DNA from 2 places in the Lentzea sp. HUAS12 genome. Region 2 is predicted to be linked to the other one. Evidence: riboswitches for the same ligand, from Rfam matches in the RefSeq annotation. Region 2 holds a riboswitch; the other holds the start of a gene.
What was found. Region 2 has a riboswitch for S-adenosylmethionine ahead of ND450_RS41285 (aminotransferase class V-fold PLP-dependent enzyme). Riboswitches for the same ligand answer to the same signal wherever they lie in the genome.

Region 1: linked by a shared signal. The riboswitch ahead of ND450_RS28675 (methionine ABC transporter ATP-binding protein) and the one ahead of ND450_RS41285 (aminotransferase class V-fold PLP-dependent enzyme) in region 2 are both predicted to bind S-adenosylmethionine.

Annotation. Positions count from the first base shown of each region.
Region 1 covers NZ_CP099738.1:6,286,365-6,290,299, reverse strand. The annotation lists gene ND450_RS45885 (resuscitation-promoting factor) at 1-864, shown strand, start outside; gene rsmA (16S rRNA (adenine(1518)-N(6)/adenine(1519)-N(6))-dimethyltransferase RsmA) at 1,475-2,296, shown strand; SAM riboswitch class I at 2,385-2,478, shown strand; gene ND450_RS28675 (methionine ABC transporter ATP-binding protein) at 2,701-3,699, shown strand; gene ND450_RS28670 (methionine ABC transporter permease) at 3,696-3,935, shown strand, end outside.
Region 2 covers NZ_CP099738.1:8,783,658-8,787,592, forward strand. The annotation lists gene ND450_RS41275 (M28 family metallopeptidase) at 1-105, opposite strand, end outside; gene ND450_RS41280 (potassium/proton antiporter) at 237-1,724, shown strand; SAM riboswitch class IV at 1,798-1,912, shown strand; gene ND450_RS41285 (aminotransferase class V-fold PLP-dependent enzyme) at 1,946-3,280, shown strand; gene lspA (signal peptidase II) at 3,304-3,935, shown strand, end outside.

The DNA of each region.
Region 1 (3,935 bases), 2.5 Mb from region 2:
GGCGGCAAGATCAGCCTCGACCGCGGCCGCCTGCTCAAGACGAGCGTCGACGGCCAGGCCCGCGAGGACTGGGTTCGCTCGATCACCGTCGAGGAAGCCGCGAAGCAGCTCGGCGTGAACCTCGAAGGCGCCTGGATGTCCGCGCCCGGTTCGCAGGACATCCCGCTCGAGGGCATGAACCTCGAGGTCAAGACCAGCAAGCTCGTCAAGCTGTTCGACGGCGCGAACCCGGTCCGCGAGATCAAGACCACCGCCCTGACCGTCGACGAGCTCCTCAAGGCCGAGAACCTCACCCTCGGCCCGGAGGACGCCGTCTCGTCCGGCACGGACGTCAAGATCGCGACCGGCGCCGAGGTCTACATCTCCCGCACCGGCGTCACGGTCATCAACGTGAACGAGCCGGTCGCCCCGCCCGTCGAGAAGACCAACGACCCGAACATGAACGCGGGCGAGCAGAAGGTCACCGACCCGGGCGAGGCCGGCGAGCAGACCTCGCAGTACCGCGTGACGGTGAAGAACGGCAAGGAGATCAGCCGCGAGAAGCTGAGCAGCAAGGTCACCAAGGAGCCGAAGCCGAAGAAGATCACCGTCGGCACCAAGCCCCTCCCCGACGGCGAGGTGTGGGACCGCCTGGCCAAGTGCGAGGCGGGCGGCAACTGGGCGATCAACACCGGCAACGGCTACTACGGCGGCCTCCAGTTCAACGCGAGCACCTGGGCCGCCTACGGCGGCACCGCCTACGCGCAGCTCCCGCACCAGGCCACCCGCGAGCAGCAGATCGCCATCGCCACCAAGCTCCGCGACGGCCGCGGCGGCACGTACTCGGCGTGGCCGGGCTGCCGCGCGAAGCTCGGCCTGCCGTAAACCCTCTCCGTCCCCCGACGAAGGCCGCTCCTGGACCGCCAGGGGCGGCCTTCGTCGCGTCCGGGGCCCGCTGGGCGGGGACTTGGTGGGGCTGGACGGCTGGGACGCGTCTGCGGGCGGGTTGCCGGGGGAGCGCACCCGCCACGGTGGCGCGCGGCAGGGCTGGGTGAGGTGCGGCGCGGCATGGGAGATGCGGCGGATCGCGGCAGGCGTGAGGCGCGGCACGGGTGAGACCACCCAGGCCCGGCGTGAGGCGGTGCAGGTCCAGGCGAAGCCGAAGGCGAGCCACCCCACCACCCAGCGCAATGGCGAAGCCGAGCCGCCCCTACCTCTACCCACTCTGACCAGCGGTAATGACCCGACCCCGACGGCGATCGGGGCTTGACTTCGGGTGCGAGTCCTTGAACTTGACCACTCGGCCGGGCTTCACAGACCGGCCTTCATCAGGCCGAGAAAGGCCTCGCAAGGGCCCCGAAGTCAAGCCCCGATCGCGATCGTCGCGAAGCGGCGATGACATGACCCGGCTCGTCACCGCCCACGCTCGTCACCGCCAACCCCAGGTACCACCCACCCCACCCACCACCAGGCCTGCGAGAATGCCGGGGTGAGCCTGCTGGGTCCTGCCGAAGTCCGCCGTCTAGCCGCAGAGCTGGACATCCGCCCCACCAAGAAACTGGGCCAGAACTTCGTCCACGACCCCAACACCGTCCGCAAGATCGTCACCGCGGCCGAGCTCACCGAGGACGACGTCGTCCTGGAGGTGGGCCCGGGCCTGGGCTCGCTCACCCTCGCCCTCCTCCCGAGCGCCAGCCAGGTGGTGGCCGTGGAAATCGACCCCCCGCTGGCGCAAAGGCTCCCGCAGACCGTCCAAGAGATGGATCCGGAGAACGCCCACAAGCTCCACGTCGTCCTCAAGGACGCCATGAAAGTCACCCGGGAAGACCTGCCGTTCCAGCCCACCGCGATCGTCGCCAACCTGCCCTACAACGTGGCGGTGCCGGTGGTCCTCCACCTCCTGGCCGAGCTCCCCAGCCTCCAGAAGGGGCTGGTGATGGTGCAGGCCGAGGTGGCCGACCGGATGGCAGCGAAGCCCGGCAACAAGATCTACGGCGTCCCCAGCGTGAAGCTCGCCTGGTACGCCGAGGCGAAGAAGGCCGGCGCGATCGGCAAGAACGTCTTCTGGCCCGCGCCGAACGTCGACTCGGGGCTGGTCTGGTTCCAGCGCCACGAGAAGCCGCTGTCCACAGTGGACCGATCCAAGCTCTTCAAGATCGTGGACGCCGCCTTCGCGCAGCGCCGCAAGACCCTCAGGGCTGCTCTCAAAGCACACACCCCGAACGTCGACGAACTGCTCGAGAAGGCCGGTGTCGACCCGCAGCTGCGGGGGGAGCAGCTCAGCGTGATCGACTTCATCCGGATTGCGGAGGTCTAGGCCGGGGATCCTTCGGCCATCAGTGTGATCTGTCGAACGAATCCGAATCTGGCTTGCGCAACCGAACGTCCGTCCGGTTGACTGCTACTTGCCATCCGGAGCGACTGAGAGACCTGGCTCTACGACGTCGCAGCAACCACCCGCTGGATGCGGGCAGGTGCTAACGCCAGGACCGATGGAGGAGCACCATGGGTACCGTGCGAATGCTGACGCGCCGTCGAGTCATCGACCAGTGCCGTCGCTCGTCTTCTGCATGTCGTCGCCACCTCGTCTAAGGCGCCTTTTCAAAGTCCTTTGACGCGCACTCGAACGAAGAGTGGCGCACACCCCTGAGCAGCAATCTTCGACCGCGCACGTCCGCCACGAGCGGACGAGGTGCCGTCGCGCGCAGCCGTGGAGCAGAAGTGATCACTGTCGAAAACCTCACCAAGTCCTTCCAGGGTGTCAGCGCCCTCAACGGCGTGACCCTCGACGTCGAGGCCGGCACCGTGCTCGGTGTCGTCGGCCCGAGCGGTGCCGGCAAGTCCACTCTCGCCCGCTGCGTCGCGCTGCTGGAGCGTCCCGACTCCGGGGCGATCCGCGTCGACGGCACCGACATCACGAGCCTCGACGGGTCGGCCCTCAGGGCTGCTCGCAGGCAGATCGGCGTTGTGCCGCAAGGGGATTCGCTCCTCCGCCAGCGCACGGCGGCCGGCAACATCGCGCTGCCGCTCGAGAGCGCGGGAGTCCCCGGACCTCAGCGGCGGACGAGGGTCGGCGAGCTGCTCGACCTCGTCGGGCTCACCGACAAGGCCGCCGCGTACCCCGACCAGCTGTCCGGCGGGCAGCGCCAGCGCATCGCCGTGGCGCGTGCCCTCGCCGCCAACCCGTCCGTGCTGCTCGCCGACGAGCCGACGTCCGCGCTGGACCCGGAGACCACCGGTTCCGTGCTGACCGTGCTCGACCGTGCGCGCGCTGAGCTGGGTGTGACCGTCCTCGTCGTCACGCACGACATGGGTGTGGTCCGGAAGATCTGCGACGACGTCGCCGTGCTGGAGCAGGGGCGCGTCGTCGAACACGGCAAGGTCCTCGACCTGGTCAACAACCCGGTGAGCCGCACGAGCAGTGCGCTGCTGCCCGCGGTCGACCTGAACCCGATCAACGAGAGCAGCTACGACCGCGTCGCGGACGTCGTGCTCGTCGGGTTCGCCGCGGTCGGGGCGCTGCTGCCCGAGGCCGCGCACCGGTTCGGCGTGGAACTGAACATCGTCGGCGGTGGCCTGACGCGTCTCGGGGAGACCCCGGTCGCGCGCTTCCGCCTGGGGCTGAACGGCGAACGCTCCGACTCCGCTCTCGAGTGGATCGGCGAGGCCGGCGGCGCTGTGCAGAGGTCCCTGAAGGGGCCGCAGGGAGTAGCTGCGTGAGGTCTGCAACACCCTGGTCCGACGTGATCGCGTATCTCGTCGAGGCCACCGGAGAAACGCTGTACATGGTCGGCGTCTCCACTGTCATCGCAACACTGCTGGGCGTTCCCGTGGGTGTTTGGCTGCAGCTCACCGCCAAGGGCGGGCTGCGGCCGAACGCCGCGGTGCACAGGATCCTGAGCTTCGTCACCGACCTGGGCCGCTCGATGCCGTTCATCGTGCTGCTCGTCGCGCTC
Region 2 (3,935 bases):
CGCCACGTTGATGTTGGGCGCCGCCAGTGCGGCCGGCGCCGCTGCTTGTGCTGCTGTGCTTCCGGTCACCATCAAGGCGGCCGCCAGCGCGATCAGGATCCTCATGGTTCAACTCCGTGCAGGGTGAGGGATTGAGCCACTGATCAACATGCTCCGTCGTGCATGTGCCCGCTAGGGGCGAACGGCGGGAGTTGTTAACTCGTCTGATTCGTCGGAATCGATGGTGATCAACCAGAATGGTCCAGGTGGGTGACGTCACGGTTGTTCTGGGCATCGGCGCCGCCGTGCTGCTGATCTCGGTGATCGCGGTGCGCGTGTCGACCCGGCTCGGGCTGCCCTCGCTCCTGCTCTACCTCGGCATCGGCGTGCTGCTCGGCGAGTCGGTCTTCGGCATCAAGTTCGACGACGCCGACCTGACGCAGTCGCTCGGCATCGCGGCCCTGGTGCTGATCCTGACCGAGGGTGGCATCACCACGCGCTGGAACGCGGTGAAACCCTCGCTGTGGCTGGGGGTCGCACTGTCCACAGTGGCCGTTGTGGTCAGCGTGGCGGTGACCGGAACGGCGTTGCACTTCCTGCTCGGCCTCGACTGGCGGATGGCGTTGCTGTGGGGCGCGGTGCTGTCGTCCACCGACGCGGCCGCCGTGTTCAGCGTCCTGCGCTCGTTAGGTGTCGGGGCGCGGCTCACGGGCGCGCTCGAACTGGAGTCCGGTCTCAACGACGCGCCGGTCTACATCGCCGTCGTGCTGCTGGCCTCGTCCGACCGGATCTCGTGGACCGCGCCGCTGCTGGTGGTCTACGAACTCGGCGCGGGCGCGCTCATCGGCGTCTTGCTCGGGTTCCTCGGCGGAGCGGGGCTGAGACGCGCGGCGCTGCCCTCCACCGGTCTCTACCCGCTCGCCACCGTGGCGGTGTGCGTGATCGCCTACACGGCAGGCGACCTCGTGCACGCGTCCGGTTTCCTCGCCACGTACGTCGCCGCGCTGGTCCTCGGCAACGCCCGCCTGCCGCACCGCGCCGACACCCTCTCGTTCGCCGAAGGTCTCGGCTGGCTCGCCCAGATCGGGCTCTTCGTGCTCCTCGGCCTCTACGCCTCGCCGTCGCGACTGCCCGACGTGCTGTTCCCGGCGCTGGTCGCGGGTGTCGTGCTGACGTTCGTGGCGCGGCCTCTGTCGGTGGTGTTGTCCTCGCTGCCGTTCAAGGTGCCGTGGCGCGAACAGGCGTTCCTCTCCTGGTCGGGGCTGCGCGGAGCGGTGCCGATCGTGTTCGCGCTGATCCCGCTGATCCAGGGCGTCGAGGGTGCGCGGCAACTGGTCGACGTGGTGTTCCTGCTGGTCGTCGTGCTGACGATCGTGCAGGGCACGACGTTGCCGTTCCTCGCGCGGCGGCTCGGGCTGGTGAAGACGGGGGAGGCGCTGGAGGTCCAGGTCGACGCCTCGCCGCTCGACGAGCTCGGCGCCGAACTGCTGCAGGTGCACATCCAGCGCGGGTCGAAGCTGCACGGCGTCTACATGTCCGAGCTGAGGCTGCCGAGCGGCGCCACGGTGAGCCTCGTGGTGCGCGGCGGGAAGAGTTTCACGCCACAACCGACGACCCGGCTCCAGACCGACGACCAGTTGCTCATCGTCACCACCGAAGAGGTGCGCGATGCCGCTGAGCGGCGCGTTCGTGCCGTCGACAGGGCCGGTCGCTACGCACGGTGGAAGGGCGAGACCGGCGATTGATCGGTTCCCGACCCTTCTCAGCATGTGAATCGGGTGTCGACGGGAGGATCACCCTCCGCTAACGTCGTCGGCAGGTCATGAGAGCCAGCGTCAAGCCCAAGCTTGCTGGCCGGCAACCCTCCAACCGCGGTGGGGTGCCCTTGGTGAGGACCTGGTCCGGCGCGTGGGGCGCCGGTCAAGCGCGGGCCTCCAGGTAGGCCCCTGGCCTCGGAGGCAGCTCGATGACGCTCGCGATCACCCCCAGCAGCACCACCACCGCCGTTCCGGCTGTCGTCGGCGCCGACCTGCGGGTTCCGCTGGTCACCGGAGAGCGCGTCACCTACGCCAACCTCGACCACGCGGCGTCGGCACCCTGTCTGCAGGAGGTGCGCGACGCCGTCGACGAGCTGCTGCCCTGGTACGCGAGCGTGCACCGCGGCGCCGGCTTCGCCTCGCAGGTCTCGACCCGCGTCTACGAGCAGGCCCGCGACCGCGTCCGCAAGTTCGTCGGCGCGCACGCGTCCGACACCGTCGTCTTCACGCGCAACACCACGGACTCGCTGAACCTGTTGGCGCGCAGCGTTCCCCGCAACACCGCCGTCGTGCTGTTCGACAGCGAGCACCACGCGGCGCTGCTGCCGTGGAGGGGCCCCAACGTCCAGCGCGTTCCCGCACCGTCTTCGTCTGGCGCCGCAGTTGTCGCGCTGGACCGGGCTCTTGCCGTCGCCCCGGTCGGCCCGAGGCTCGTGATCGTCACCGGGGCGTCCAACGTCACGGGGGAGCTGTGGCCGGTCGCCGAGCTCGCGAAGGTCGCCCGCCGCCACGGCGCGCGCATCGCGCTCGACGCGGCCCAGCTCGCCCCGCACCGCCCGATCAACGCCCGTGAGCTGGGTGTCGACTACATCGCGTTCTCCGGCCACAAGATCTACGCGCCGTTCGGCGCCGGTGTGCTGGTCGGCCGGGCCGACTGGCTGCAGCAGGCCCAGCCGTACCTCGTCGGCGGCGGCGCGACCTCCAAGGTGACCGACCACGGCGACCGCCTCGGTGTGGCCTGGTCCGCGGTGCCCGAGCGGCACGAGGCCGGCAGCCCGAACGTCGTCGGCGTGCACGCGCTGGCCTCGGCCTGCGAGATCCTGTCGCGGCACTGGGAGCAGACGGTCGCGCACGAGCAGGAGTTGCTCACGCGCCTGCGCACCGGCCTGAACGCGATCCCCGGCCTCCGCGAGCTGCAGATCCTGACCGACGCCGACAAGGTCGGGGTCGTGAGTTTCACGGTCTCCGGTTTCGACGCGGGCTTCCTCGCGGCGGCGCTGTCCGCCGAGTACGGCATCGGCGTGCGTGACGGAGCGTTCTGCGCCCACGTGATCGTGGGCCGCCTCGTCAAGCAGGTCGGATCGCACGAGCAGCGTGCCGTGCGCGCGTCGATCGGCCTCGGCACGACGGCCGAGCACGTCGACCGTTTGGTGGCGGCGCTGCGCACCCTCGTCACCGAAGGTCCGAAGTGGACCTACACGCGGCAGGACGGCCGCTGGGTCCCCGAGAACGACGACCGAACCCTGCCGCCGTTCCTCGCGTAGTCCCTTTCGTGGACACTGACCTGGTGAGTGACGAGCCCAAGGCCCCGGAGGAAGAGGCCGCGAAGGCCGCCGACGAGCCCGCGGAGGAGCACGCCGGCGAGCGGGAGGAACCCGCCGTCGCGGAGAAGCCCGCGGAGCCCGGCGCGAAGGCCGACGACGACGAGGAGTTCTCGATCACCGGCTCGCTGCCGGAGCCGCGGATCAGGACCCTTGCGGTGCTGGCGGGCGGGGTGCTGGCCCTGGACGTGCTCACCAAGGTCGTGTCGGTGGCGTTCCTCGAGGACGCCGGCCCGATCAAGCTGTTCGGCGGCGTGCTCTACCTGACGTTCGTCCGCAACCCCGGCGCCGCGTTCGGCCTGGGCGAGGGCATGACGTGGGTCCTCGCGCTGATCGCGCTGGGCGTCGCCGGGTTCATCTTCTGGATCTCGCGCAACCTGCGCTCGGAGAAGTGGGCCGTCGGCCTCGGCCTGGTGCTCGGCGGCGCCGTCGGCAACCTGGTCGACCGGCTCTTCCGCGAGCCCGGCCCGATGCGCGGCCACGTGGTCGACTTCCTGTCGCTGTTCGACCCCTACGGCCGGGTGTGGCCGGTGTTCAACGTCGCGGACATGGCGATCATCGGCGGCGGCGTGACGATCATCGTGCTGGCGCTGCTGCA